DNA from 3 places in the Vibrio taketomensis genome. Region 2 is predicted to be linked to each of the others. Evidence: riboswitches for the same ligand, from Rfam matches in the RefSeq annotation. Region 2 holds a riboswitch; each other region holds the start of a gene.
The links. Region 2 has a riboswitch for thiamine pyrophosphate ahead of thiC (phosphomethylpyrimidine synthase ThiC). Riboswitches for the same ligand answer to the same signal wherever they lie in the genome.

Region 1 (10,386 bases), on a different replicon from region 2:
CTTGGGCTTACGCAACACCCATAAGTCGTTTGTATTTCACCACGCACTCAGTAAACCAAGTACGTTCAGCATCATCGATGATCTTACCTGCTTGTTGATCAATCTCATCAGGTCCTGCTTTAGCTTCTCTGAGCTTCCACACGAGGAACGCAGCCTGCTTATCCAGCTCAACTTTGTTCTTCTCATCTGCGGGTAACAACGACAAATTTACCGACATAGTTAGATCTCGAAAAAAATACGAGGCGGAAATATATCACATCAAACGCGAATGTAGAGAGTAGAAAGCGTGAATAGCTCTAAAAAACACAAAGGGTGGCTTATGAAATAGCCACCCTACGGAATGTTAGTACAAGTTGCAGTTTAGTGAAGCAATCCTAGTTCGCGAGCTTCTTCAATCGTTAAACCACTTTCACGAATCTCGCGCAACGCTTCAATGCGACGACGAGCTTCAGCAGATTTAACCATTGATGCAGGCTTATGTGATTCTACTTCTTCCGTGAAATCCCACTTGTTTGCAATGCTTGTCATTTCATCATGGTCTAATGAATTAATGGACATAAAAACCTCCGATAAAACCATGCTTTGGACGAGCTCATTCTTAACAAACCCACCCTAGTGTTGTTAAGCGTATTAAATCGAGATTGTGATTTTGGTAATAGTTCAAATATCAAAAAATAAAATCGCTATTATTTGCTTTGCACCCACCGAAATTGCGCAGTACATTTAAAAGATTCCCCCAAACAAATCCGACCTGAGCTAGATCACGTAAAGCTCAATAAAACACCAGCCTTAGCCGCATTAATCCTGTTATAACGGTGCTTTTTTCAACAATATTTTTCGATCAGGTTCACTCTTTTTCGCCCTGCTTCTTTTCCGATTGAAATCAAGAGTTAATGATAATCATTCTCTTTATCAATCGAGAATCGTTATGAGCCAACATTTTTTACAGCATGCATTTCATGCTGACCCGATTATTCAAATTCGCGATTTGTGCGTCGACTACATTACAGATCATGGTGATTTTAACGCCGTAAAAACAGTGAGTTTTGATATTGGGAAAGGTGAGATTTTTGGTCTCGCCGGAGAGTCCGGCTGTGGCAAAAGTACCATCGCCTTTGCCATTAACCGCCTACATAAGCCACCAGCGATCATTTCCGGAGGACAAATCCAGTTTGAAGGTCGCAACATTCTCAAACTACCAGAGAACGAGTTCAACAACATTCGTTGGAGTGAAATCGCGATGGTATTTCAAAGTGCGATGAACTCACTAAACCCTGTTCTATCAGTACAAGAACAATTTGCTGATGTATTGCGTCACCATCAAGGAATGAGCGAAGCCCAAGCGAAACATCGCGCTGAACAACTGCTTGATTTGGTGAACATTCCTCGAGAACGTTTGAGCGAATACCCACATCAATTCAGTGGCGGTATGCGTCAACGCCTCGTGATTGCTATTGCACTGTCACTCAATCCAAAAATGATCATTATGGATGAGCCAACTACAGCACTTGATGTGGTGGTGCAAAGAGAGATCTTGCAGCAAATTTACCAACTGCGTGAAGAGTTTGGTTTCTCAATTCTATTTATCACCCACGATTTAGCGTTAATGACTCAGCTCTGCGATCGCATCGCCATTATGCGCCATGGAGAAATAGTTGAAGTCAACACATCACGAGAAATTCGCCAGAATCCTAAACACGCCTACACACAAAAGCTATGGGCATCCTTTCCCAATATTCACCAGGGTAAACACCAAACAGAAGGAGCGCTGGTATGATGGAACCTATCATTCAAGTCAATAACATCGTTAAAGAGTTCACCATTGGCGGGGGCTTTTCTTCGGTCGAGCGCTTCAAAGCACTGCAGGGCGTCAGCTTTAACCTTTATGCAGGGCGAACCCTAGCTCTCGTTGGAGAGTCAGGCTGTGGTAAAAGTACCTGTGCACGATTGATCACGAAAGTCTATCCAGCAACCAGTGGTGAAATCCTATTTAATGGGCAAAATATTGATGATATTCATGGCCGCAAAGCGGTTCTCGATTATCGCAGTAAAGTACAAATGGTGTTTCAAGACCCATTTGGCTCGCTGAACCCAACCCATACCATCGAACACCACCTCACTCGCCCACTCAAAATTCACAAACAGATCAAAAGTGACAAAGACATTCCTGAGCGCTTACAACAACTTCTTGAACAAGTAGAGCTCGCACCCGATACACTAAAAAAATATCCACATGAACTGAGTGGCGGTCAACGTCAACGCGTGAACTTAGCGCGAGCACTAGCGGTGGGTGCGCAAGTGATTCTGGCTGATGAACCAACCTCAATGCTGGATGTGTCCATCCGTTTAGGCGTACTCAATCTCATGCAGCGAATGAAGCAAGAGCTGGGCATTGGATTTTTATACATTACCCATGATCTTGCGACTGCCCATTACATCGCAGAGGAAACGGCAGTGATGTACAAAGGGCAAATAGTAGAATGGGGAGACACCCAAGCGATCCTTAGCAATCCACAACACCCGTATACCAAGTTATTGATTTCTGCAGTGCCGGATCCTGATCTTCCATTTGGTCATTTAGTCAAAACTGAGCCAGACTATTCAATAGCAGCGGATCAAATTCGTGCCACCAGCGCAGTAATGCAAGAGGGTATAGAACAAGTTGGTCCTAATCACTTTGTTAAACAATGGGATAATGCAGCATGATCCAATTAGAATCCTGGGTAGACGCGATAAGCGACTGGTATCAACACCGAAAGCATGATCAAGATAAATCACTGCAATCATTGATCCACTCTGCTCCGGATTCTGTTTGGGGGCCGAGCGTAAGTGAATTACAAAGCAAAGCCATCGCCTGTTGGTTAGATGGCTGCTTACGAATCTTTCAAGGTCTACGTTATTCAGACCCCACCACGGCCTATCAGTACCTGCAGTTCGCCAGCAGCAAGCTGCAAGCTTGCGTTAGCCAACCGACGGCAGATCTCGAACTCAAAGATTGGGCAATGAAACGCTTACAACACCTGACCGTGCTGGCGTTAGAGTTTTGCAATCAGCAACCACAACTCAAATGGCAACAAGAGTCAGACTGTGTGATCGAATCTCACGTGCAGTTTATGGCCGCACAAGGTTGGAATGAAACTCGAAAGCATGATCAAGGGGCTCGCACTCTTCATTGATCCGGATCGCACTTTATCATCAATTAGCCTTGATCATCTTTCCGTAAACGGCTTCATGCTTCCGATATTTTAAAGGGCTTCCAGCCCTTTTTGTTTTGGTGTCTTTTGCTATCACGCAGAATACATAGCAATCCATAATTCAATTGTGATCGCTCTGGGCATACTGATGTCAGACAAACGCGTAGACTAACAATATCGCGAGCTGTTATGATCAGCTCAACATAGTCGGGGGGCCAAAGCGCAAAAGCGCAGCGGCTGAGATCGAATTTCGAGACCCGTTGAACCTGATTCAGTTAGCACTGGCGTAGGGAACTATCATCACTTTGCTCTTGGTCTCATTTGTCGAGCCCTATTGAAAGCTCAGCCTTAGCTGCACTTATCAAATTAGCCAAAGTTGGTTCCTTTACGTGCAGTTAAAGGAGCGACCATGGCGACATTAGCCAACACCACCCATTCTTTCTCTCATACACCGATTGTACTGACCATTGCAGGTTCGGATAGCGGCGGCGGCGCAGGTATTCAAGCCGATATTAAGGCCATCTCAGCCACTGGTAGCTTTGCCTGTTCTGTCATCACAGCCATCACCTCACAAAATACCTTAGGTGTCTCTGCTATTTTTCCGATACCACTTGAGCATGTTGAAAGCCAATTAGATGCCGTGTTTAGCGATCTCAATATTGTCGCAGTCAAAGTGGGTATGTTAGCCGACGCGAACATCATCAAAGTGGTTGCCAACAAGATAAAACAATACCAACCGAAACATTTGGTCATTGACCCTGTCATGGTCGCCACCAGCGGCGATTTATTGCTTGAACAATCAGCAATTAGCACTCTAAAAACAGAGCTAATTCCACTGGCAGACATCATCACCCCTAACTTACCGGAAGGTGCCGCTTTAACTGGGCTTGCAGTGCCACACAATCAAGATCAAATGACAGCAATGATCGAAGATCTTCGTGCCCTAGGAGCGAAAGCGGTGCTATTAAAAGGTGGACACCTGGAACAAGATGAAAATAGTAACGATCTTTTGATCCAGACTGAATCAGTCCATTTGATCAGCGCCAAACGCTGCGCGACCAAAAACACCCACGGTACGGGCTGTACGCTATCTTCCGCCCTCGCCTCTTACCTTGCGCAAGGCAATGAGATGCAAACCGCAGTAGAATTGGCAAAGCAATATATCTCACAAGCAATAGCTCATGCGGATGAATTGCAGATTGGTCACGGCCACGGCCCGGTACATCACTTCTTCGCTGGCCCAGATTTTGGTAAACGTGACAACGGAACCCAAACTGATGTTTGAGGCTCCTTTAGGCATCACACTCAAGCATTTTGCCCTGCAATATCAAGATAACGCCCAACCAACACTATCGGGGATTGATATGACTATCCCCGCAGGGCAATGGACGGTGTTACTCGGCCGTAGTGGTAGTGGAAAAACCACCCTACTACGCTACCTAGCCGGCCTACCGAGTGACAACGTCACAACAAGAGGTGTGTTACTCACATCTGACGAGCGGCCAGTGAGTCACCACGTCGCCTATATGGCACAACAAGACCTGTTGCTACCTTGGCTTAGCGTGCTTGATAACGTCTGTTTAAGTATGCGCTTTGCCACTAACCAACAGAGTAAACCTCACCCACAAGAGCAAGCTTTGAAGCTTTTAGAGCAGGTAGGGCTAGCTGACTATGCTGACGCTAAACCGGCTCAGCTCTCAGGAGGAATGCGCCAACGGGTAGCATTGGCTCGAACCCTGATGCAAAACAAGCCTATCGTATTAATGGATGAGCCATTCTCAGCACTGGATGCCGTGACGAGGCACAAACTGCAAGGTTTAGCTGCCAAGCTATTAGCTGGAAAAACCGTGGTACTGATTACCCATGATCCACAAGAGGCGGTGCGCCTTGCCGAACAACTTTATGTACTGCGCGGCACACCGGCCAAAGTGCAATCTTTGAATGTGCCAAAAAGCTTGCCACCGCGAACTCTCGATACAGAATGCACCTCGCTGCAACAAGCGATTTTAGATCAATTGGAGCAGGACTATGCATGATCTCAGCCAGTTAAATCCCACCAAGATCGACCGCAGCGCCAGATCCTCTCATGCTTTCGCTCGTGCCTTGATCAGCGTTGCGGTCATTTTGGGTTTCTGGCAATTGATCGTTATGGCATTTGCGATGCCAAGCTTCATTCTTCCAGCCCCACTTGAGGTATTTAATAAACTTATAACCCGTCATGACGTACTGCTCAAACACACTTGGATCACCGCCCAAGAAATCTTGCTCGGGCTGCTGCTTGGCCTTTCTATGGGGCTTGTGTTTGCACTGCAAATGCTACTGTTTGAACCGCTAAAGCGCTGGTTGCTACCCATTCTGATTGCCAGCCAAGCCATTCCTGTATTTGCCATTGCGCCAGTGCTGATGTTGTGGCTGGGCTATGGCATGGCATCCAAAGTGGTGATGGCGGCAATCATCATTTTTTTCCCAGTGACCACCTGCTGCTATGACGGCTTACGTAACACCCCAACGGGTTATCTTGATCTCGCTAAAACCATGGGCGCGACAAAATGGCAGTTGCTGCGACATATCCAATTGCCCGCCGCTCTACCAACACTCGCTTCAGGCATTCGAGTTGCCGTGGTGATTGCACCCATTGGTGCTGTTGTTGGTGAATGGGTAGGTTCGAGTGCCGGACTTGGCTATCTGATGTTACAAGCCAACGCACGCATGATCATCGATGAAATGTTTGCAGCGCTGTTTATTCTCGCCGCATTTTCTATCGCACTCTATTTCATCACCGACAAGTTACTTAAAACCGCCATACCCTGGGAAAACAACTAATAGCAGCCATAAGAGTTGCCAACAAAAGGAATCAAACACATGAATAAAAGCAAATTTATCCAAGCATCTGCGCTACTCAGTACGATGCTTGCTAGCCATGCATTTGCCGCCGATAAAGAGCTAACGCTAATGCTCGATTGGTTCGTCAACCCCAATCATGGCCCGATCGTGATCGCTCAAGAGCGAGGTTACTTTGAGCAGCAAGGGCTTAAAGTTAACATTCAAGAGCCTGCAGACCCAAGTACGCCTCCTAAAATGGTCGCCGCAGGCAAAGTCGATCTTGCCATTAGCTACCAACCTAACCTGACGATTGATGTGGCAGCAGGCCTCCCTCTGATCCGCTCGGCAACTTTAATCGCGACTCCGCTAAACACGCTTATGGTGCTTGATAATGGCAACAATGACTCACTTGCCGATCTCAAAGGCAAGAAGATTGGTATCGCAATCGCGGGCAATGAAGAGGCCACCATCGGCACGATGCTTGCGCAGCAACATGTAAAGTATTCAGACGTTGAAATCATTAACGTCGGTTGGGCGCTGTCTTCGTCTCTTGCTTCAGGCAAAGTCGATGCAATTTGGGGTGGTCTACGTAACTTTGAAACCAACCAGTTAGCACTGGAGGGCTACCAAGCAAAAGCGTTTTATCCTGAAGAAAATGGCGTACCGACCTATGACGAATTGGTGTTTGTCGCCAACGCGAACCACTATGATAAACAAGCGTTGCAAGCGTTTAATACAGCGCTAGAGCAAGCCACAACCTACATCGTTAATCATCCTCAAAAATCGTGGCAGGAGTTTGTCGCTTACTCCCCTGACACGCTCAACAATGAACTCAACCACCGCGCTTGGAATGACACTCTCACTCGCTTTGCACTACGCCCATCAGCAGTCGATCTTAAACGCTACGACGACTACGCCAAATTTATGTATTTACACAAGATCATTAGCACTCTACCCAGAGCACAAGATTACGTGCCAAACCTAAACCAATAACCAAGGACTTTTCACGTGCAATACCAAGATTTGATCAATGCATGCCAATCTGACTGGCAACAATACACTCAGCATCAATTTGTTCAGCAACTTGCGAGCGGAGAATTGGCTCAGCCTTGCTTCCTGCACTATCTCAAGCAGGATTTTCTGTTTCTTAAGCAATACGCTCGTGCCTACGCTTTAGCGATTTATAAAGCTCGTACCTTAGAAGATATGCGTCGTGCACTACCAAGTGTTCATGCCCTACTCGACTCTGAGATTGCACACCACGTAAGTTACTGTCAGCAGTGGGGATTGACAGAAAGTGACCTTGAAAATGAAGCGGAAGATTTTGGCACTGTTGCCTACACCCGCTACGTACTCGATGCAGGCATGACTGGTGATTTAGTCGAGCTCTATGCCGCCCTTGCCCCATGTTCCATCGGCTATGCCACGATTGGCAAAATGCTGATTGAAGACAGTAATACGCGCATTGAGGGCAACCCTTACGCCAGTTGGATTCAACTTTATGGCGGTGAAGAGTTTCAAACTGGTGTGGCCAAAGGAGCAGAACATTTTAACCAACTGTTGGCTGAAATCGACATTCACAGCCAGTGTGGGCAAAACCTAATTCAAGTATTTAAAACCGCAACCCGAATGGAAGTTGCATTCTGGCAACAAGGATTAAATGCGCGTTAAGCGCTGCAGGAGTAATCAAATGTTAGTGGATAAAATCATTCAAGCACTCAGTGCCGTGCGTGAACAAAAACCGCTGGTGGTCAACATTACTAACTATGTGGTAATGAACAATACCGCCAATGCCTTACTGGCCGTCGGCGCATCCCCAATCATGGCCCACTCAAAGCAAGAAATGGCCGAAATGATGTCGTTTACTGGAGCGTTAGTGATCAACATTGGCACTCTAGACAGCGTTTGGACACCACGAATGGAATTTGCGGTTGAGCAAGCCAATCTCAATAGCAAGATTGTGGTATTGGATCCGGTGGGTTGCGGTGCAAGTAAACTGCGTACAGAAACCTCTCGTCAAATCGCACGCTTAGCCGATAAGTTGATCATTCGTGGTAACGCTTCAGAAATCATTGCATTAGCCGGTGAACAGGCACAAACCAAAGGCGTAGATGCCCAAGACAGCAGTGAAGCGGCGCTCGGCGCTGCGCACCTCCTCGTGGCGGAATACGGCGCCAATGTCGTGATCTCTGGCGAGACTGATTACATTGTTACGCAAAATCAAACTGTAAGCCTCTCTAACGGCGATCAAATGATGCCGTACGTCACTGGCATGGGTTGCTCTTTAACCGCGCTTACAGGCGCATTTGCAGCGATTGGCGAGGATACTGGTTTAGCGGCCGCTGCCATATTTGGCGTTGCCGGTGAAATTGCTGCTGAACGTGCCCAAGGTCCTGGCAGCTTGCAGGTCGCGCTATTAGATACTCTGTATCAACTTGATGAAGCTACGCTGCGTCAGCGCCTAAAACTACACATCCACTAAAAATTATGGCTCGCCCGTTACGGCGTGGCGAGCCATTAGGAACCAATATGAATCCTTATCGTTTATACCTCGTTACCGATGATCAACAAGACCTAAGAACGCTCACCCATGTGGTAGAACAAGCGGTAAAAGGCGGCGTTACTATGGTACAAATACGTGAAAAGCATGGCGATGTACGCGCTTTTATCGAACGAGCTCAAGCGGTTAAAAATGTACTCGCCGGTACTGGCGTACCTTTGATCGTCAATGACCGAGTCGATGTCGCACTGGCGGTCGATGCCGATGGTGTCCACCTCGGTCAAACCGATATGCCAGCAGAGATAGCACGGCGCTTGATCGGCCCAAATAAGATTCTCGGTTTATCGATCGAAAATCACGATCAACTGCTTCAAGCCGATGACTTGCCGATCGATTACATTGGATTAAGCGCGATTTTTGCCACGCCAACCAAAGCCAATACGCAAAAACATTGGGGGATCGAGGGCTTGATCGAGGCACTAAACACGACACAACTGCCGGTAGTGGCAATTGGTGGTATCAATCAAGCCAATATTCCCCAGTTGTGTGCTACCGGAGTGCATGGCATAGCGTTGGTGTCTGCTATTTGTCATGCAGACGATCCATGTCAAACAACCCAACAACTGTTGCAATTAATTGATTGAGCGGATTCATCAACGATAACGAAACCAGTCAAGTTGGCTGGTTTCAACGTTTTTAAGGCAAAAAAAAAGCGAGCTCAACTCGAACTCGCTATCAATGCATAATGTGACAACATACATCTATTGGCCCCAAAACTACTTGGTTTTGCTGAGTTTTACCGCAACTCAACAATGCAGCTTTAGCCCCAAGCAGACGAGGGGAAAGGACAAAAGGTGAAAGTACCCAAGTAACTTCTAGGAGGAGGCGGCTTGAGTACTATCAGGAAAATCCTAACGCCAAATAAATTCATACTGTCAGTATTAAGTCAGAGTCCGGTAGTAAAACTGTTTAATTTACATACAGTCTTACACAGCTACTTCATCTAATGCACGGAACACTGTTTCATCAAGATGACCATCCATTACCTGCTTGCACACCTTGCGTCGCACCGCGAGGCCTGCGATCAGACGCTCAATCGACAGATGCTTATTGTCACTTTGGCTGTTGTACAGCTCAACCATTTTACTCAGTGTTTCGTATGGTATTTTATCTTCACCCACACGCAACCAATCAAGCTTATCAATCAACTCAATACACTCCTCGCGGATTGAGCCTTGAGAGTGTCCTGTCATTGCAGCCAATGCTGCGATACTGCGCTCTAGGGCCTCTTCAGAGGTGTATTTCGATAAAGTAATAGTGATTTCATCAGCGTTGATTTCCACCAAGTGCTTACGCTGTTTCACTCGACGCCCTAAGTGGCCTTTAGGAGAACGTTCTTTGCGTTGAATAGGTTCAAATTCACCATCAATGATTTGTGATAGCTCATCCAACTGCTGGCGACTCACCATTTCGTTTCGCAACGGATTAGGCAGGGTTGGTGCCATGTTACGTTTGCCTGCATTGGTGGTACGAGCGCGTGAATAACGGAGGACTTCTTCCACATCACACTTAATATCGACTTGATAATCTTTGATCTTATCTTTCTCACTGATCGCCGAAATCGTCAGATGGTAACCCCACAGATTCACCACGAAAAGATCGTCAGACCCTTTGCCATCCGATAATCGTTTTAATTCACGGATCAGATCCATTGAGAAGCGACGCCAATCGATATTACGCGCAAGTTTTTGGTTGAGTTCGCTGAGCAACATGACGTCAGTATGGCGACGAGACATACGGCTACGGAAATAGCTGTATAGCTGGAACACCAACGTATGTTGCTTCAGAATTTCCGGTGGAAACAAGAAG
Region 2 (10,386 bases):
CCGCGTGTTGGGAGTTCGAATCTCTCCACCCCTGCCATCTTCTAAAGCCTCAGCAGTAATGCTGGGGCTTTTTTACATCTGTTGCTTTTGCAAAGTAAGTGTTGGGAGCCTGTGCGCAAGCCCGGTCGAATCTCTGAAGTGCCAGCCCAGTTCACCCCTGCCATATTTAAGCTCTAGACTAGACGTCCCCGAAGAAATGCTGGAGCCTTTTTCGTTTCTGGCAGAAACGAAATTAGAACGTTCGATATCTAAGGTGTCTCTCTTTGGGGAATAAGTTTTAACCTTTTCTGTTATTCTATATTTCAACTAATCCTTTTGGTTCTAAATTCTACCGTCTATTCTCTTTTGCTCTTCTTTGGTAGCCATTACGCAGCGTGTATCTAAAAACTACGGTTAAAGTGACATCCGTAACTTTTAAAATCTCAAACAAATTACTAAGGTAATATCAGTTTAGAACTCTCGAATTTCTCTGAGTTATGACTACAATATAGCCAAATTGTCGAGGGGGATTTATGGGACAACTTTCCATTTTGGGTTACATAGCTTTGGGAGGCGCATTTGGTGCTTGTTCTCGCTATTTAGTCTCTGAACTGTGCGTTATGCTTTTGGGCCGAGGTTTTCCCTACGGTACTTTAACGGTGAATGTCGTTGGCTCTTTTATTATGGGTCTACTAATCGCCGCGTTTGAAAGTGAGATTATGTCGATTGAGCCTTGGCGCCAGATCATTGGTTTAGGCTTTCTTGGAGCCTTAACCACATTTTCTACATTCTCTATGGATAACGTGTTATTGATGCAACAAGGCGCGTTCTTAAAGATGGGTCTGAACGTTATTTTAAATGTGGTGTTAAGTATTTCAGCCGCATGGTTGGGTTTCCAATTACTGATGAAAGCCAATATTTAGGTCGGAAATTGGATGTGGCCCGCTTTGTTTAGCGCCAAATTTTGCTTATAATTTCTTCACTTGTCGGAGTGCCTTTTGGCTGAGACCGTTAATTCGGGATCCGTTGAACCTGATCAGACTAATATCTGCGAAGGGAACAGGAGAAGATTCACTACCAGAAATAACTCTATTTCTGTCTGTTAGTCTACATATCGATGTCGTATTAGGTTATTACAACCTTTATTCGAACTCTTCTGTCATATCGTTCCGTCAAGCATTTTTATCCCAAACGTTTTTAATAAATGAGCAAGGAAAAATGCTATGTCGAGTCGCAAGCAAGCGAGATTGGAAGCACAACAGTTTATACAAAGCCTTTCAGTCCAACCTTACCCTAATTCTCAAAAAATCTATGTTGAGGGCTACCGCCCTGATGTTCGCGTTCCAATGCGAGAAATTTTATTGGCGGATAGTTTGGTAGGAGACTCCAAAGAAGCCCCTGTATTCGAGCCTAATGAACCGATACGCGTGTATGACACCTCAGGACCATATACAGACCCTAACTATCAAATTAACCTTTACAGTGGCTTACCGAAGCTAAGAGAAGGATGGATTGAAGAGCGCGGTGATACCGAAGTTCTTCAATCCGTAAGTTCTACCTACACCAAACAACGTCTATCCGACGAAACATTAGATGAACTTCGGTACGGCAATTTACCACGCATAAGACGTGCTACTGAAGGTAGATGCGTTACTCAAATGCACTACGCTCGTAAGGGAGTGATTACTCCTGAAATGGAATATATCGCATTGCGAGAGAATATGGGGCGCGCCCAATATCGCGATGAAGTGCTAAATCAGCAGCATTCAGGCCAAAGTTTTGGTGCCAATCTACCCCAAGACATCACACCAGAATTCGTGCGCAAAGAAGTCGCGGAAGGACGGGCAATTATCCCTTCAAATATTAACCATCCTGAATCAGAGCCGATGATCATTGGACGTAACTTTTTAGTGAAAGTGAACGCAAATATCGGTAATTCATCGGTTTCATCTTCGATTGAAGAAGAAGTAGAAAAGCTAGTTTGGGCAACTCGGTGGGGAGGTGATACCGTCATGGATCTGTCTACTGGGCGGAATATTCATGAAACGCGAGAATGGATTTTACGTAATAGCCCAGTACCAATTGGCACCGTCCCTATGTATCAGGCGTTAGAAAAGGTAAACGGCATCGCGGAAAACCTTAGTTGGGAAGTGATGAGGGACACCTTGATTGAGCAGGCAGAGCAAGGGGTGGATTACTTTACTATTCATGCCGGATTGCTACTTCGCTATGTTCCAATGACAGCAAAACGAGTGACAGGGATCGTATCCAGAGGTGGCTCCATTATTGCCAAATGGTGTTTAGCCCATCATCAAGAAAGTTTTCTTTATACTCATTTTCGTGAAATCTGTGAAATTTGCGCCAAGTATGATGTCGCGCTGTCCCTTGGGGACGGACTGCGCCCTGGTTCTGTGGCTGATGCCAATGATGAAGCTCAGTTTGCTGAGTTGAGAACGCTGGGTGAGCTCACGAAAGTTGCTTGGGAATATGACGTACAGGTGATTATTGAAGGCCCTGGTCACGTACCAATGCACATGATCAAAGAAAATATGGAAGAGCAGCTTGAGCACTGCCATGAAGCTCCTTTCTATACTCTCGGTCCATTGACGACCGATATTGCGCCGGGTTATGACCACATCACCTCAGGCATCGGTGCAGCAATGATTGGATGGTATGGTTGTGCGATGCTGTGTTATGTCACGCCCAAAGAGCATTTAGGATTGCCTAATAAAGAAGATGTAAAAACCGGTCTGATTACCTATAAGTTAGCAGCACATGCTGCTGATTTGGCAAAAGGGCATCCCGGAGCACAGGTGCGTGATAACGCATTGTCTAAAGCGCGGTTTGAGTTCCGTTGGGAAGATCAATTTAACCTTTCACTCGACCCTGAAACTGCAAGAGCTTTTCATGATGAAACCTTACCTCAAGAATCAGGCAAAGTGGCTCATTTCTGTTCGATGTGTGGACCAAAGTTCTGTTCGATGAAAATTTCCCAAGAGGTTCGTGAATACGCGAAAGACACGAATCAGGTGGTAGCGGATCAAGCGATTTCAATTCAATTGCTTGATAATCCACTTGAAGGTATGCGCCAAAAGTCAGAAGAATTTCGTGCAGCGGGTTCTGAACTCTACCATCCAGCAATCTCATCAGAGGCGGAATAATGATGGTGGAAATACGTATCCCTAAAGAGCAGTCGGAGTTAATAGCGCAAGTTCAACTTGCGTTATCTGCAGCAAATAACCAAAACTTTGATACCCAATACGTCGCTGTTGTCGAAAGTTATAGTAATGATTGCCAGGTTGTGACGAATACTTTTTGCCATAGGATTGGTAGCGATCTGTGGCAAATCGACTCGAATGAATGCGATTTCTATGTTCAGTATCAGCATCCCTGTAATTCTCTTTTTGTTGCAGAGCATCATATCCTAATTGACGTTCGTGATAATAATCAGACGTTAGATATTTGGGTACATCCACTCAGTGGAGAAGTAAGAGCCTTACGCTCAAACACAAACGTGAGAGAAACTAAGCAGCATCTTGCTTGGCTATTGGTGCTGCTTGCTCTTGATTTTCCACTTGAAGATGCGTTGACGGTTGCTCGAGCAAAAAACAATGTTCCACGTGAAACATGGCCTAGTAAGTATTGTGATTTTCCGACTCCTGTATTGCATCATGAGGCTTTGGGTATCTCAGTTGGGTGGCGTCAGTGTGAAACCCCAACTGCTTTTCATCAGTTATCTGAAGGGAGTTTAGGTCTCTATCCTGTGGTCGATAGTGTTGAGTGGGTCGAACGCTTACTCAAGATGGGCATTAAGACTATTCAGTTGCGAATTAAGGAACCAGCAACTGAAACTCTTGAGCAACAAATCATTCAAGCGATAGCGCTAGGTCGTGAATTCGATGCGCAAGTCTTTATCAACGATTACTGGCAATTAGCACTCGAGCATAAAGCCTTTGGTGTTCACTTAGGCCAAGAAGATCTCGAAGAATCTAATATTGAGCAATTACAGCAAGCTGGTATTTCCTTAGGACTTTCTACGCACGGCTATTATGAACTGTTGAGGATCGCTCAACTCAAACCAAGCTATATCGCACTTGGTCATGTTTTTCCTACCACAACTAAACAAATGCCATCTAACCCGCAAGGACTAGTGAGGTTAGCGCTTTACCAGCAGTTAATATCCTCTATACCTAATTCAATAGGTACCAAAACCCAAGGCTATCCAACGGTTGCTATTGGTGGCATTGATTTGAGTAACGCTGCTCAAGTTTGGCATTGCGGTGTATCGAGCTTAGCGGTCGTGCGAGCCATTACGTTGTCAGAGTCACCCCAACAAGTCATCGACCAGTTCCGACGAATAATGGCGGTTAACCAACGAGGTGTTCGTCATGCTTAATGATCAGCAATTTATTCGCTATCAACGGCAGATTTGTTTACCCGAAATTAATGAACAGGGCCAGCAGCGGATTATGGATTCTAAGGTTCTCATCATTGGTTGTGGTGGTTTAGGTAGTGCTGCAAGTCTGTATTTGTCGGCTGCTGGCGTCGGTAGATTGGTTATTGTTGATGATGACTGCGTCGATGTGAGTAATTTACAGAGACAAGTCGTTTATCGACAAGAAAATGTTGGGCAACACAAAGTTGAGGCAATGAGCCAACAACTTAAACAATTAAATCCAGACGTGTCGGTGAGAACGGTAGCTAAGCGTTTGACCGAGGTTCAGCTAAATTTGGAGATCATGATGGCTGATGTTGTGCTGGATTGTTGTGACAACATGGCAACGCGTCAGCAGATCAATCAGGCCTGTTTTCAACAAAAAACGCCGTTAGTTTCTGGCGCCGCGATAGGGTGGAATGGACAGTTTTCAGTTTATGACTTTGGTTCAAATGATGCCTGTTATCGCTGTCTTTATCCATTCGATGAGATTGTTAATCCTCAATCTTGCAGTCAATCAGGAATCGTGGGGCCGGTTGTGGGTATTTTAGGAAATTACCAAGCGCTAGCTGTGATTCAAAAGTTAGCAACCGGCAGGTTTATGGTTTCCTCTAACCAACTTCATATATTCGATGGCAAGAGCATGCTGTGGCAACAGTTATCGATTCATAAAGATAGCCAGTGTTCCGTGTGTGGTGTTAGCGCAGTCTCGTTTGAAGTATCAGAAGTAGAAGAGGTAAACGATGCCATCGATTGAAATAATTATTAATCGTACAGCGCATGTTGTCGATGCGAATATCAACCTACAACAAATCATTTGTCAGTTTGAATTGCCTCACCAAGGCTGTGTATTTGCGATAAACAATCAAGTAATTCCCAAAAGCGAGTGGCAAAGCACCGTATTGGCGGCTGGTGATGCTATTTCATTATTTCAAGCAATTGCAGGAGGCTAATGATGCTTAAAATTGCTGACAAAGTATTTCAATCCCGTCTGTTTACTGGCACCGGTAAGTTTGCCAATAGCACGTTAATGGCGAATGCTATTCAAGCGTCAGGTTCGCAGTTGGCGACGATGGCACTTAAACGCGTAGATGTGAATGATCGACAAGACAACATTTTACTGCCACTTATTGAGGCTGGGGTAAACCTGTTGCCAAATACCTCTGGAGCCAAAAATGCGCAAGATGCCATATTTGCTGCTCATTTAGCCCGTGAAGCGCTAGCGACGAACTGGTTAAAGTTAGAAATTCATCCCGATCCAAAATATTTGATGCCAGATCCGATTGAAACCTTAAAAGCGGCGGAGCAGTTGGTTAAAGACGGATTTATTGTCTTGCCTTATTGCCATGCAGACCCTGTTTTATGTAAACGTCTTGAAGAGGTTGGTTGTGCAGCGGTTATGCCGCTTGGTGCACCGATTGGTTCAAACAAAGGCATCGCTTCACATGATTTTTTGGAAATCATCATTGATCAAGCCCGAGTGCCAGTTGTGGTTGATGCGGGTATTGGTGCACCTTCGCATGCCGCACGAGCGATGGAGATGGGCGCTGATGCCGTTCTAGTTAATACCGCGATCGCAGCATCTCCAGATCCAGTGGCGATGGCAACCGCATTTAGACAAGCGGTGGAAGCGGGACGTTCAGCCTATATCGCTGGGTTGGCCGGCCAAACAAAGCACGCCGTAGCTTCTAGTCCTTTAACTTCTTTTCTCGATGAGTGATTTCGCTAATGAGTTTTGTAGAACAATTAAGGCAATACGATTGGGATCAAATTTCACTATCAATTATGAGTAAAACGGCTCAGGACGTGGAGCGAGCTTTAAGTCGTACTAAGCGTGATTTAAATGATTTCCAAGCGCTAATTTCTCCTTCAGCTGAACCATATTTAGAGCAGATGGCGCAGCTTTCTAGTGTGCTTACTCGTAAGCGGTTCGGTAATACTATGTCTTTGTATATTCCGCTTTATCTCTCTAACTTATGTTCCAATGCGTGTACGTACTGTGGGTTTTCAATGGAAAATCGAATCAAACGCAAAACACTCGATACACAAGAAATTGAAGCGGAAATTGCTGCAATCAAAAGTATGAAATTTGATAGCGTGTTATTGGTGACCGGTGAACATGAAACGAAAGTCGGAATAAATTATTTTCGGCAAGTGTTACCGATTATCAAGCCACACTTTAACTATTTGGCAATGGAAGTGCAGCCACTCGAACAAGCTGAATATGCTGAGCTCAAAGAACTAGGCTTAGATGCGGTGATGGTCTATCAAGAGACCTATCATCCATCGACCTATGCGCAGCATCACTTGCGTGGTAACAAAACGGATTTTGAATATCGTCTAGAAACACCGGATAGACTCGCAAGAGCTGGGATCGATAAAATAGGTATAGGGGCTTTAATTGGACTAGAGGAATGGCGAACAGATTGCTTCTTTGTTGCTGCCCACCTTGAGTATTTAGAACGCAATTATTGGCAAACTCGTTATTCAATTTCATTTCCACGTTTACGTCCATGTACTGGTGGCTTACAGCCCAAATCGATAATGTCTGACCGCCAATTAGTCCAGTTGATTTGCGCTTATCGACTGCTTAATCCTGAAGTGGAGTTATCGCTGTCTACGCGAGAAAGTGAGGTGTTCCGAGATAATATTTTACCTTTAGGAATTACTAGCATGTCAGCGGCATCGAAAACTCAACCTGGCGGTTATGCAGTCGACAACGTCGAATTAGAGCAATTTGAAGTCAGTGATGATCGAAGTGCCGCAAGCGTTGAAGCGATGATTAGATCTCGTGGCTTTGACCCTGTTTGGCGTGATTGGCATTCTGCCTATTCTGGTTGATTTTGTTACGATGTTTCACGTGAAACAATAAAGGCTCCGGAAGGAGCCTTTTCTATTTTTGAACTAATTCACTTTGGATTAGTTTGCATGTTGTAACGGTTGAGTCGCGTTGCGTAACCATGCCAATACTGCTTTGTCGCTTAGGCGTGGACTGAGTTCATCCCAAACGATTTGGTGGTAATTATTGAGCCATGCTAATTCTGGACGAGTTAGTAGGTTAACATCGATATTGCGACTATCGATTGGGCAACGAGTCAAAGATTCAAATGCCAATACAGAAAAATCACCTTGAGTGCTTTGCTCTACAACCAGTTCTAGGTTCTCAATGCGAATACCAAATTGGTCGGCACGGTAGTAACCAGGCTCGTTAGACAGCACCATACCTTTGTCTAATGCAACATCGATTTGTTTTTTCGAGATACTCGCAGGCCCTTCGTGCACACTAAGGAAGTGGCCGACACCGTGGCCTGTACCATGGTCATAGTCAAAGCCTTCAGCCCATAGATGTTGACGTGCCAAGGTATCAAGTTGGTAACCACGAGTACCACGTGGGAAGCGGGCACGAGCGATACCGATATGACCTTTTAATGCGAGCGTGAACTGTTTAATCATTTCTGCGCTAGGTGTGCCGATTGCGACGGTGCGTGTAATGTCAGTAGTACCATCAATGTATTGACCACCTGAATCAACCAAGTACAGGCTATCCATGCTGAGTTGCGTTGGTTGTGGCTGGTTATTGTGGTTGTAATGGCACATTGCAGCATTGCTGCCAGCAGCAGAAATGGTGTCAAAACTCAAATCAACCAATGTCGGTTCAAGACGACGGATGGCTTCAAGTTTGTCTGCCAATTGGCCTTCATCATAGAGGCGACCCGCAGCAACTTCTGCATCAAGCCAGCTCAAGAACTGAACCATGGCGACGCCATCACGTAGGTGACTTTCTTTCATGCCAGCGATTTCTACTGCATTTTTGCATGCTTTTGGCATCAGGCATGGATCAGAGGCAGGTACAATATGAGCGCCAGAATTTTGCAGCACCAATTTAAACCAGGCATTGCTGATCGCAGGGTCAAGCAACACGTTTTTACCATCAAGTCGCTCTAGCTGCGCTTGCAGACGATCTGGTGAAAATACGGTGACACCTTCACCCACATGTGCTGCAAAGTTGCTTGGAACTCGGCTTGGTTCAATAAAGAACTCAACATGACCGTTGTCATGAATGATTGCATGTGAAAGTAATACAGGTAGGCGTGATACGTCGAGGCCACGGATATTCAGTAACCAGCAAATCGAATCAAGCGCAGTGATGATGGCACAGTCGCCACCTTGTTTTTGCACCAATTGCGCAATTTGCTGACGCTTCTCAGCACTATTTCGACCCGCCGTTTCATTAGCCATTAGACGCACATCAGATAGAACTGGTTGTGGGCGGTCATTCCAAAGAGTATCGATAGGGTTACTATCTAGAATTACGGTTTGGTGACGTTTGTTGAGTTTTGCTTGTGCTGCTTCTAACCACATGCCGCTGTGCATGCGAGGATCGATCGCAATCTTTGCGCCCGGAGCAAGGTTATCGACTAACCAATCCAGTGCGGGTTCATTGATGAGATGGCGATATTCAAATAATGCTGCGGGTACTTGTTTGGTGACTTGCACCGTGTAACGACCATCGACAAAGATAGCGGCTTTATCTTGAGTAACAACGGCCGCACCTGCTGAACCTGTGAAGCCAGTTAGCCAATGTAAGCGCTCATTATGAGCTGGAATATATTCACCTAAGTACTCGTCTTCGTGAGGTACGATTAACGCATCTAGGTTTTGCTGAACAAGCCATTGTCTAATGGCAGTTAAATGCTGTTCAGTATTACTATGCATTGTTTAATCCTTCAATTTGTCGTGATCGCGTCAATACGCATTGGTTAGTTAAGCTACTCTTTTTGCTCAGTGGCTGCAAATGTTCACCAGTGCCTATTATTATAGTTTGATTTTTCGCCATAAATCGCACTAGTAACTCGCACGTAACGCATCGGTTTTGTCACAAATCATGGCTCGTAACCAGGTTAACGCCGGGTCATTTTCCCGGTCTCGGTGCCAGAATAGGGTATAAGCCATTGGTGGAAACTCGAGGGGCAGAGTTAGCACGGTCAAGTTCAATTGCTTGGCTGCAAGCTGAACAAAGTGACTTGGTGCAGTAAAGACAAAGTCAGTGTAGCTACATAGACTGGCTGCACTATTAAAGTCCGGAACGGTAATCGCGATATCCCGTTCTTTACCAATATCGGCAAGGCGATAATCCAATAGCCAGCGATCATTACCATCACAACGTACTTGTACGTGCCGTTGTTTAAGGTAGTTTTCTAGATTCCAAGGTTGTTTGAGTGCTGGATGATTATTGCGAACTAAGCATTTTTGATTGTCACGGTAGATCTCTTGCTCGCAAATGTCGCTTGGCGGCAACATGGTTAACTTAGCATCATTAATATCGATATCTTTACCGGTGATACCAAGATCGATTTCACCACGCTGCAATAGAGCGAAAGTTTGCGAATTCCACGGATGCGTGCTGATGGTGACATTCGGCGCTTGCTGGAAAATGTGGGGTAAAAAGTGAGGCAAGATCAGTGGATAGACACTTTCTACGGCAGCAATTTGAAACCGATGATCACTGGTGTCAGGTACAAAGTGCTCAGGTTGGGTGAGCAACTCCAACTGATGAATCAAGTTTTCGAGTTTTGGTTTCAGAAACAGAGTTTTTGGTGTTGGCGTGAGCCCATGCGAGCTGCGCACAAATAGCGGGTCATCAAACTGGATTCTCAATTTCGCTAAGTTTTTGCTTACAGCAGATTGTGACAGGCATAAGCGATTGGCTGCTCTGGTTACGTTGAGGTCTTCACTCAATACTTTGAAACATACCAGTAAGTTGAGATCGAGGCGGGCTAGCTTTTCGATATTCATTGGTATTCCTAAATAGAATAACTTTGATGATAGATTGTCATTGGAAGTAATATCTAGACTAACTTAGACTAGCGCCAATTTCATTAATAACTGATTAATTTTTATCATGTCTAGCGCTGTTTCGCCGAAAAAATCTCAAATGATAATGTTAACCCTACTGGTGCTATTTAGCCCTT
Region 3 (10,386 bases), 290 kb from region 2:
CAATTTATCCAACTTATCGCTGAAATCACTAGGTGGTGAGGTAACGGGTAAAGGGATGGTCAACTGGGATGCGCCTCTCAATTGGAGCGCGGATTTGGTGATGTCCAATATTCAGCCTGGGCTTTATTGGCAGCAGGCAGAAGGCAATATTAGTGGCAAACTGCGGACGTCAGGAAATCTAACCGGACAAGGCGGTTGGCATGTATTTGTCCCGATGCTAGATATCGATGGCATGTTGCGCCAATACCCACTCAATATCGTTGGGTCACTAGATGTCTCTGATCGCAAAGGTAAAGGGATTGTTTCGCTTAACACACCGAGTTTGGTGTTATCTCATGGCCCTAATTCTATTACCGCTAAGGGTAAATTAGAGCAGCAGTGGAATATGGACATTCAGTTGCAACTGCCTGAGCTTGCTAAGACAGTGCCGGAATTGAAAGGGAGTGCGCTTGGTTCTATCCAAATGAGCGGTAAGTTCGCTGAACCAGAAGTTGTGATGGCATTGGATGTCAATGGCATCGATTGGCGTAATGAGGTGCAAGTTGCTTCTGCCAAGCTTCAAGCCGATGTGGTACCTCTGCCAGCACCGCATGGTAATGCGTCTTTGCAAGTGCAAGGTGTGAATGTTCAAGGCAATGAGATTAAGACGATTGACTTACAAGCATCCGGGACAGAGCAAGCGCATGAAGTGACGTTGGATGTGAATTCACCGATTGTTTCGACTAGTTTGGCTATCAGTGGCAGCTATACCACCAGTCCTGCTTTTAACTGGGTTGGCCAATTGCAACGCATGCAGTTTGATACTGAACAAGGGGAATGGCGTTTAGAGGACGCCACCGAGTTGGGCTTTGATAGCGCGACTGAGCAGGCAACAGTGGGCGCTCATTGTTGGCGACAAAAGGGCGCTTCGGTTTGTTTAGATGAAACGATCAAAGTGGGGCAAAGCGGTGAAGCTCAGCTTTCGATCAATCAATTTGCCTTGAAGCAAGTCAGTATGTTTTTGCCTGAGAAGACCAGTTTAACAGGATCGTTAGATGGTCAAGTCTGGGCAAAATGGGCACAAAATCAGGTACCAGAATTAAAAGCGTCGCTGACGATGCCTAAGGGCAACGTGACACAACAATTTGATCAACCGCTGGTCTTTGGTTGGGAAAGCGCCAAGGTCAATGCCTCTATCGCTGATAACGTATTGAAAGCGGATTGGATGCTCGATGTTACCGATAATGGCGATTTGAGTGGTGAGGTAACCATTCCAGATATGCGAGTGGAGAACAAACAAATTGATGGTCGTTTGACGCTTGGCCGTTTCAATCTTGATTTTCTCAGCCCGCTGGTGGGTGAATACAGTCAGCTCAAATCGAATATAGAAACGGATTTGAAGATATCTGGTCCGCTGTTACATCCACAAGTCAATGGTCAGTTTGTGGTTGATGATGTGCTGTTAAAAGGTGATATCTCTCCAATAGAGGTGGACTCTGGTCGAATTGCGATTGACTTCACCGGCTACAATGCAGCGGTCTCTGCGGCGTTGAAAACCCCCGATGGGGTTTTAAATGTCAGTGGTGATGGTGACTGGCAAGACCTCGCGGCGTGGCGCAGTCACGTACGAGTATTTGCCGATGAGCTAAAAGTCGTGGTACCACCGATGGTGAAAGTTAAAGTGATACCCGATATGACGCTGACAGCAGGCCCTCACCAAGCCTCGATTGATGGCAAAATTTCGCTACCGTGGGGGCGCATTGTCATTGATGAACTACCACCAAGTGCGGTGAGTGTGTCAAAAGACTTAGTGTTGGTTGATGCACAACGCAAACCGATCCAAGAAAAGAGCGCCGTGCCATTTGATTTCGAGAGCAATATTCGTATTGATATTGGTGATGATTTCAAATTATCGGCGTTTGGTCTGGAAGGTAACTTGGAAGGACGCTTGAAAGTTACCCAGAAAAACAAAGGTCCGTTTGTGACCGGTGAAATCAATATCGTTAATGGTGAATACTCTTCATTTGGTCAGGATTTGTTGATTTCCGAGGGTAAGATCTTAATGAATGGTCCAGTCGATCAGCCTTATGTACAGATTACCGCAATTCGTAACCCTGAGAACACACAGGATGACGTGACTGCCGGGGTGAAGGTGGTTGGGCCGGCTGATGAACCAACATTAACGATTTTCTCCAACCCAACCATGCCGCAGGCAAATGCTCTGTCATACCTATTGCGAGGCCAAGATATTGATGGTGAATCAGGTGGCAATGCGATGACGACCACCTTAATTGGTTTGAGTTTGGCGAAAAGCGGTAAAGTGGTTGGCGAGATCGGTGAAGCTTTTGGTGTGCAAGATCTACAATTAGATACAGCAGGATCGGGTGATGATTCACAGGTAACCGTGAGTGGTTATGTGCTTCCGGGGCTACAGGTTAAATATGGCGTTGGGATCTTTGATTCTGTCGGTGAATTTACCGTGCGTTATCGCTTAATGAAGGATCTCTATCTTGAAGCGGTATCGGGCTTAGATAGTGCGGTCGATCTGTTGTATCAGTTTGAATTTAACTAAGGGGCATTTATGCAGCATCTGGTCTTTGTTTACGGCACTTTACGTCAAGGGGAAAGTAATCATTCGTTTCTTTCTCAGGCGCAGTTTTTAGGTCAGCATGAAACACCACCAGAATATGCCCTTTATGATCTTGGGGCCTATCCTGCCGTAGTAACAGGACATCAAGTGATCATCGGTGAGGTGTATCTTATTGATCAAGGTATATTAAAGTCGCTTGATGAGCTGGAAGATGTACCGATTGAATATCGTAGAGAGTTAATCGAGACCCCATATGGCCAAGCTTGGATATACTTATATCAAGATGCCTCGCAATTAGACGTACTCATCTCATCAGGAAACTGGTGTCAAAGAGTATAATCTCGCATAGGGGCTCTCACACAAGGGGGAAATATGAACTGGAAATTGTTAGCTGTTACATTGCTTTTAGTTGGTTGCGCGTCGGTCACGCCGTCTTTGTCTAATGATCCGTTGGCATGGCAAGAGTTTGGTCAACAGCAGGCGTTAGATGGTCAATTGATGCTGTCTGAGAGTAAAATTGTGAAGCACTCACTATCGGGTGATGTGAATTCAGAGCAGTACAAAGCCTATCTTGATGGTTACCAAATGGGGCAAAAAACTTACTGCGAGCAAGATGCGAGAATGCTCGGTACAACGGGTAAGCCGTATCGTGGTATCTGTGATGATATCAATCCGTTCTTCCGCTCTGACTATGAAAGCACGTATTTCGAGCTATAAAAAGAAAAGCCAGCGAAAGCTGGCTTTTTAGTCTTTGTTGATAGCGACGTTTATTTTTGCGCACGCTGGTAAGATTCTAGAATCTCTTGGCGCGCCGCTTCGGCATTTGCCCAACCGTCGACTTTAACCCACTTACCCGTTTCCAACTCTTTGTAGCGCTCAAAGAAGTGCGTGATTTGTGCTTTAAGCAACTCTGGTAGGTCGCCCACATCTTGAATATGCTCGTACTCTTTTGAAAGCTTGCTATGTGGTACAGCGACGACTTTGGCATCTTCGCCAGATTCGTCGGTCATTTTTAGTACTCCAACAGGGCGGCAGCGAATGACAGATCCCGGCATTAATGGATATGGAGTGGGTACTAAGACATCAACCGGGTCACCGTCTAATGACAGAGTGTGGTTAACGTAACCATAGTTACAAGGGTAAAACATCGGGGCAGACATAAAACGGTCTACAAATACCGCGCCAGAGTCTTTATCTACTTCGTATTTGATGGGATCAGCATTAGCAGGGATCTCAATCACCACATAGAGATCATCAGGAAGTGATTTACCTGCTGGTACGTCATTTAAGCTCATGGTTATATCCTTATATTGATAAACGACAGTCATAGTCCGATGCTTCGATGTTGGCGTGCATTTTTATATCAACTGTCGCTGAGTGACTTATTGTTATGACCAGTCAAATGCTTGGTCAAAAATGCGTCTATTACCTTAAAGCGAAATAGTCATTAATGTAAACAAACTGTTGGTAAATTGAATGAAAAAAGCGCCCTAAGGCGCTTTTTATCATTTTGTTTCATCACGATAGAGTTCGAGAAACTCTTCGACTTTGTTGACCATGTTTTCTGAACCTACGAAAAATGGTACACGTTGATGCAACTCTATTGGTTTCAAATCCATAATACGATTGACGCCATCAGAAGCGCTACCACCGGCTTGCTCGATAATAAATGCCATTGGGTTGCACTCATAAAGTAAACGTAGCTTGCCTTGAGGGTGGCTTTGTGTACTTGGGTAAAGATAGATACCACCTTTAAGCAAATTACGGTGGAAATCCGCTACCAGTGAGCCAATGTATCGTGAGGTATAAGGACGTTTGGTGTTGGCATCGTTTTCTTGGCAGTACTTGATATACTTTTTCACACCTTGTGGGAAACGAATGTAGTTACCTTCGTTGATCGAGTAAATCTGCCCATCTTTTGGAATCATCATGTTCTCATGTGATAAGCAGAAAGTGCCAAGCGAAGGGTCGTACGTGAAACCGTTCACACCGTTACCTGTCGTATACACCAACATGGTTGATGAACCGTAGATGACGTAACCCGCGGCAACTTGCTTATTGCCCGGTTGTAAAAAGTCTTCTTCGGTCGGCGGTGTACCAATCGGTGACACGCGGCGATAGATCGAGAAAATCGTGCCGACTGACACATTGACATCAATGTTGGATGACCCATCTAGAGGATCCATCAACACCACATATTTTGCGTTTTTGTTCAGTTCCTTGTTAAAGGCAACCGCTTCATCTTCTTCTTCACTTGCCACACCACACACTTGATCGCGAGCTTCCAATGCGGCTTTGAATTTTTCATTGGCGTATAAATCGAGCTTCTGTTGTTCTTCGCCTTGAACATTTTCGGCGCCGACTGAACCGGTAATATCAGCAAGACCAGCCTTGTTGATTTCACGGTTCACGATTTTTGCTGCTAAGCGGATAGAAGCCAGTAGCGATGAAAGATCACCACTTGCGTGCGGAAAGTCTGCTTGTTTCTCGACGATAAATTCGCCAAGGGTGCGCATTCCTGACATGGTATTTCCTTTTTTAGTATTAACCATTGGGCTAGTGAGTAGATAAGGACATGAATGTCTCATTTACTCGGTTGGTTGTTTTGTGAACAACACATTTTTTATTAAGTGTAAGACGGGAATCTTTTATGGTAATGAACTAATTGATTGAGATCTCAATTTATTTACTTTGTTCAGCGTGTGATTTGCAATGTTGAATTTGTGGCGAGCACGGTGATAAATCAGCTTATGTAGCCACAAAAGGGTGATCAAAATGGTTCGCTTTTCATCTATTAATCGCCATAATGAGGCGGTATTTTTCGCGTAGAACAAGGTTTAGTTTATGCATATTCATATCTTAGGGATCTGCGGTACTTTTATGGGCGGCGTGGCAGTGTTAGCGCGTCAATTGGGTCATAAAGTCACCGGTAGTGATGCCAACGTTTATCCGCCAATGAGCACCATGCTTGAATCTCAAGGTATTGAAATAATTGAGGGTTTCGATCCTTCACAACTCAATCCCGCGCCTGATTTAGTGGTGATTGGTAATGCGATGAGTCGTGGCAACCCATGTGTTGAGCATGTACTAAACAACAACTTGCGTTACACCTCTGGCCCGCAGTGGTTACAAGAGTTTCTGTTGCATGATCGTTGGGTATTGGCTGTCTCTGGTACTCATGGCAAAACGACCACGTCCAGTATGCTGTCTTGGGTATTGGAAGAGTGCGGATACCAACCTGGATTCTTAGTTGGTGGTGTGCTGGGTAACTTCGGTATTTCTGCTCGACTGGGCGAAAGTATGTTTTTTGTCGTCGAAGCGGATGAATATGACAGTGCTTTTTTTGATAAACGTTCGAAGTTTGTTCACTACCACCCACGCACATTAGTGATGAATAACTTAGAGTTTGATCATGCCGACATTTTTGATGATCTTGAGGCGATCAAGCGTCAATTTCACCATTTAGTGCGTACCGTTCCGGGTAATGGGCGCATTCTTGCGCCGGTCAATGATCCTGCATTAGCGGATGTTTTACAGCGTGGTTGTTGGAGTGAAACTGAGTTTACTGGTGAACAAGCCGATTGGCGTGCCGAAAAAATTGCCAAAGACGGTTCCGAGTTCAAGGTGCTATTCCAAGAACAATATGTTGGCACTGTGAAGTGGGATTTAGTTGGCGATCACAACGTAGATAATGCACTTATGACGATCGCAGCAGCGCGTCATGTTGGCGTCACGCCTGATTTAGCCTGTGAAGCTTTAGGTAAATTTATCAATACCAAACGTCGCCTTGAGTTAAAAGGTGAGGTGAATGGCATTACTGTCTTTGATGATTTTGCACACCACCCAACCGCGATTGAACTGACTATGGGTGGTCTGCGTAATAAAGTCGGCGATGCGAAAATCATTGCGGTGTTAGAACCTCGCTCAGCGACGATGAAGCGTGGCGTGCATAAAGAAACCTTAGCCGCGTCTTTACATCATGCTGATCAAGTCTTTTTATACCAACCGCCGGGTATCGAGTGGTCAGTACAAGATGTGGCAGAGCAATGCAGTCAACCAGCTTCTAGCAGCGACGACATTGATCAATTGGTGGCGCAAATCGTTGCTGCGGCTAAACCGGGTGATCATATTTTAGTGATGAGCAACGGCGGCTTTGAAGGTATTCATGGCAAGCTATTGGCTCAGTTAGCAGAACAGAGAGCTGAGTAATTAGCTGAATAAAGAAATTGGAACAACGTGAATGAGTAAACCACAAGCGAAAGCGATCACTTTAGCCTTCACGGGCGCATCCGGTGCGCCTTATGGGTTGCGCCTGCTTGAATGTCTGCTTGCCGCCGATTATCAAGTGTATCTGCTGATCTCTTCTGCCGCTCGAGTGGTGCTAGCGACCGAGCATGGCCTAAAACTGCCAAGCGGCCCTGCTGCGGCCAAGCAAGCATTGGTCAAACATCTAAACTGCGATCCTGATAAGCTGGTGGTGTGTGGTAAAGACGATTGGTTTTCACCAGTTGCGTCAGGTTCGGCGGCACCAAAGCAGATGGTGGTATGTCCATGTTCAGCAGGCAGTGTCGCAGCAATCGCTCATGGCATGTCTGACAACTTAATTGAGCGTGCGGCCGATGTGGTGATGAAAGAACGCGGGCAGCTCCTGCTGGTGGTGCGTGAAACGCCTTTCTCCACTTTGCATCTGGAAAACATGCACAAGTTATCGCAGATGGGCGTGACCATCATGCCTGCCGCACCCGGCTTTTATCATCAACCGAAAACCATCGAAGATTTGATTGATTTTATGGTGGCGCGCATTCTCGATCACCTTGGTGTCGAACAAGGCCTAGTGCCGCGCTGGGGTTATGATCAGCGCTGTTAATCATTTGGCGTCTGTACATCAAACCGTTTCAAGACCCTAGTGAGATTTCGCTGGGGTCTTTTGCAAATGATCAACGTAGCTATTCGTTAATACAATGGTTAGAATTCGTCGGTAACTCATCGGGGAGCTGTATATTGCATGGCTGAGATTGACCAACGTCTGAACCCGTGACCTGAACCAGATAATGCTGGCGTAGGAATTGAGTCAGGGAAATGAATAATTACGGATAACTCCACCTCGACCTCAACCCTGTGCCGCTCAAAATTGGAGAGCGAACAGTGAAAACCTCTTTTGCAGCCCTTGCAGTGGCTTGCGCATCTTTTTCTGCTTTTGCTGCAGATAACACACTAACTATTTACACCTATGATTCTTTTGCGGCTGATTGGGGACCAGCACCTGCGGTAAAAAAAGCGTTTGAAGCGCAATGTGGCGGTTGTGAAGTCAACTTTGTTGCTTTAGATGATGGGGTATCGATTCTTAACCGTTTACGTCTAGAAAACGGTAACAGCAAAGCGGATATCGTTTTAGGCTTAGATAACAACCTAATGGCAGAGGCAAAAAAAACCGGTTATTTAGCGGAGCATTCGGTCGATACCTCACACGTGACGATTCCGGGTGGCTGGCAAGATAAAACCTTCGTGCCTTATGACTTTAGTTACTTTGCCTTTGTCTACAACAAAGAAAAGCTCACAAACCCACCGAAGAGCTTAAAAGAGCTGGTGGAGCAGCGTGACGATCTTAAAATCATTTATCAAGATCCGCGCACTTCTACCCCAGGGCAAGGTTTTATGCTGTGGATGAAGTCGGTGTATGGCGATGATGTGTCGCAGGCATGGCAAAAGATCGCAACTAAAACTGTCACGGTAACGAAAGGCTGGTCGGAAGCTTATTCGATGTTTCTAGAGGGTGAAGCAGACATGGTGCTGTCTTATACCACCTCTCCGACCTACCACATTATTGCTGAAAACGATCAGCGTTTTGCTGCTGCCAATTTTAGTGAAGGCCATTACACCCAAGTGGAAGTAGCAGCCAAAGTGAAAGGCTCGGCTCACCCTGAGTTAGCTGATCAGTTTATGCAGTTTATCCTCAGCGAAGAATTTCAAGCAGCGATGCCAACGGGCAACTGGATGTACCCGGTGACCGATATCAAATTACCACAAGGCTATGAGTCACTGACCGTGCCAGCAAAAGCATTAAGCTTTACTTCTGATCAAGTGGCAGAAAATCGTCGCGCTTGGATTCGTGAATGGCAAAGCGCCTTAACTCGCTAAGGTGTTGGCTTGAATCGTACCCCTAAAATTGGGCTTGTGGTCGCGATCGTTATCGCGGCCTTTGTCTTTTCTGCGTTGGCAGCACTGTTGGTTGCGGCGCCATCGCTCAATCTATTGTCAGTGTGGCAAGATCCTTATTATCGCCATGTGACTGAATTCAGTTTTTATCAATCCTTTCTCTCAACGCTCATAAGCGTTGGCTTTGCGTTACCTGTGGCGCACGCACTTGCTAAACGCAACTTCAAAGGTAAACGCATACTGCTAAGGCTGTTTAGTTCAACCTTAGTGCTTCCAGTGTTAGTTGGCGTGTTTGGCTTGTTGGCTATTTACGGTAATTCAGGAATTTTCGCCGACATTTATGCCTATTTGGGTGAGGAATTGCCATTTTCTATTTATGGTCTCAATGGCATTTTGCTGGCCCATGCTTTCTTTAATCTGCCGTACGCCGCGCGTTTGTTATTACAAACTCTTGAGTCGATTCCACAAGAGCAACATAAATTGTGTGCTCATTTAGGGATGAGCCAATGGCAAAAATTTAAATGGGTGGAATGGCCGCGGTTGCGCCAGCAATTACCGCATGTGTCTGGTTTGGTTTTTATGTTGTGCTTTACCAGCTTTGCTACGGTTATGGCTTTGGGCGGCGGGCCCAAATCAACCACGATTGAACTAGCCATCTATCAAGCGATTAAGTTTGATTTTGACCTGCAAGCAGGGGCGTTGCTGGCCATTTGGCAAATGGTACTTTGCGGAGGTTTAGCATTGGCGATTCAGCGCATAGCTAAGCCTGTAGCAGTGACGAGTGGCTCTTTTACTCAGCAGCAATATTTGGTTAACGATACGTTTGCTTGGCGTTTGTGGGATAGCATTTGGATAGTCTTGGCGAGTTTATTAGTGTTGCCACCGCTTCTCGTCGTGGTGTTCAGTGGTGTTAATGCACAGTTGTTCACCGTACTTTCGGATGAGCACTTTTGGCATGCATTGCTTGCATCATTGCAGGTGGCAGTGGTAGCCAGCGTGATCGCGTTAGCTGCAGGCCTGGCAATTCTGACCACCAGTCGCCGCTTGCGCTTGAACAGCAATAATCGTAGCGCCGATCAGATAGAGTTGATTGGTACCATTATTCTTGTGACACCAGGCTTGGTGATTTCTACTGGGCTATTTTTACTGCTGCGCAATTTTACTGATGTGTTTAGCATGGCCTTCTTCATTGTGGTAGCGGTGAACGCATTAATGGGGCTGCCATACGTGGTGAAGACGCTTGCACAGCCGATGTTGCAAATTGAGCAGCAATACCAATATTTGGCGGCCAGTCTTGGTCTGCGCGGTTGGCACCGATTTAAAGTGGTTGAGTGGCGTGGGTTGAGAAAGCCGATGGCGCATGCGTTTTCAATCAGCTTTATGCTGGCGATTGGCGACTTAGGGGCAATTGCTTTGTTTGGTGGGCAAGAGTTTCGCACCTTGCCACTGTATTTATTCCAACTATTAGGTAGCTATCAGATGGAGGCGGCAGCGGTGGTATCGCTGACGTTACTGCTATTAAGCGTGGGCTGTTTTACTTTGATTGAAAAATTGTTTAAAGCCGAGGCAAAGGTGAACAATGTTAGACGTTAAGCAAATTCACTATACCTATCACGATCAGGCGTTTGATTTTGAACTGCAGGTTGAACAAGGTGCTATTT

Region 1: it holds a riboswitch for thiamine pyrophosphate, as region 2 does, so the genes downstream of both, thiD (bifunctional hydroxymethylpyrimidine kinase/phosphomethylpyrimidine kinase) here and thiC (phosphomethylpyrimidine synthase ThiC) in region 2, are expected to answer to the same signal.
Region 3: it holds a riboswitch for thiamine pyrophosphate, as region 2 does, so the genes downstream of both, thiB (thiamine ABC transporter substrate binding subunit) here and thiC (phosphomethylpyrimidine synthase ThiC) in region 2, are expected to answer to the same signal.

Annotation. Positions count from the first base shown of each region.
Region 1 is NZ_AP019650.1:2,347-12,732, reverse strand. Features, by position in the region: gene Vt282_RS13855 (DUF3283 family protein) at 8-217, opposite strand; gene Vt282_RS13850 (PA3496 family putative envelope integrity protein) at 361-558, opposite strand; gene Vt282_RS13845 (ABC transporter ATP-binding protein) at 929-1,777, shown strand; gene Vt282_RS13840 (ATP-binding cassette domain-containing protein) at 1,774-2,706, shown strand; gene Vt282_RS13835 (transcriptional regulator) at 2,703-3,176, shown strand; TPP riboswitch at 3,393-3,504, shown strand; gene thiD (bifunctional hydroxymethylpyrimidine kinase/phosphomethylpyrimidine kinase) at 3,604-4,479, shown strand; gene Vt282_RS13825 (ABC transporter ATP-binding protein) at 4,472-5,230, shown strand; partial or broken gene Vt282_RS13820 (ABC transporter permease) at 5,292-6,017, shown strand; gene Vt282_RS13815 (ABC transporter substrate-binding protein) at 6,057-7,010, shown strand; gene tenA (thiaminase II) at 7,026-7,688, shown strand; gene thiM (hydroxyethylthiazole kinase) at 7,708-8,499, shown strand; gene thiE (thiamine phosphate synthase) at 8,547-9,161, shown strand; gene Vt282_RS13795 (replication initiator protein RctB domain-containing protein) at 9,504-10,386, opposite strand, start outside.
Region 2 is NZ_AP019649.1:2,915,040-2,925,425, reverse strand. Features, by position in the region: tRNA gene Vt282_RS13600 (tRNA-Trp) at 1-37, shown strand, start outside; gene crcB (fluoride efflux transporter CrcB) at 513-902, shown strand; TPP riboswitch at 957-1,055, shown strand; gene thiC (phosphomethylpyrimidine synthase ThiC) at 1,203-3,140, shown strand; gene Vt282_RS13585 (thiamine phosphate synthase) at 3,140-4,375, shown strand; gene Vt282_RS13580 (HesA/MoeB/ThiF family protein) at 4,368-5,171, shown strand; gene thiS (sulfur carrier protein ThiS) at 5,158-5,367, shown strand; gene Vt282_RS13570 (thiazole synthase) at 5,370-6,134, shown strand; gene thiH (2-iminoacetate synthase ThiH) at 6,143-7,255, shown strand; gene Vt282_RS13560 (aminopeptidase P family protein) at 7,334-9,130, opposite strand; gene Vt282_RS13555 (LysR family transcriptional regulator) at 9,260-10,210, opposite strand; gene Vt282_RS13550 (multidrug effflux MFS transporter) at 10,317-10,386, shown strand, end outside.
Region 3 is NZ_AP019649.1:2,627,494-2,637,879, reverse strand. Features, by position in the region: gene tamB (autotransporter assembly complex protein TamB) at 1-2,551, shown strand, start outside; gene Vt282_RS12190 (gamma-glutamylcyclotransferase family protein) at 2,561-2,908, shown strand; gene Vt282_RS12185 (DUF2799 domain-containing protein) at 2,942-3,286, shown strand; gene ppa (inorganic diphosphatase) at 3,337-3,864, opposite strand; gene fbp (class 1 fructose-bisphosphatase) at 4,075-5,094, opposite strand; gene mpl (UDP-N-acetylmuramate:L-alanyl-gamma-D-glutamyl-meso-diaminopimelate ligase) at 5,414-6,778, shown strand; gene Vt282_RS12165 (flavin prenyltransferase UbiX) at 6,810-7,436, shown strand; TPP riboswitch at 7,547-7,652, shown strand; gene thiB (thiamine ABC transporter substrate binding subunit) at 7,715-8,707, shown strand; gene thiP (thiamine/thiamine pyrophosphate ABC transporter permease ThiP) at 8,717-10,318, shown strand; gene thiQ (thiamine ABC transporter ATP-binding protein) at 10,305-10,386, shown strand, end outside.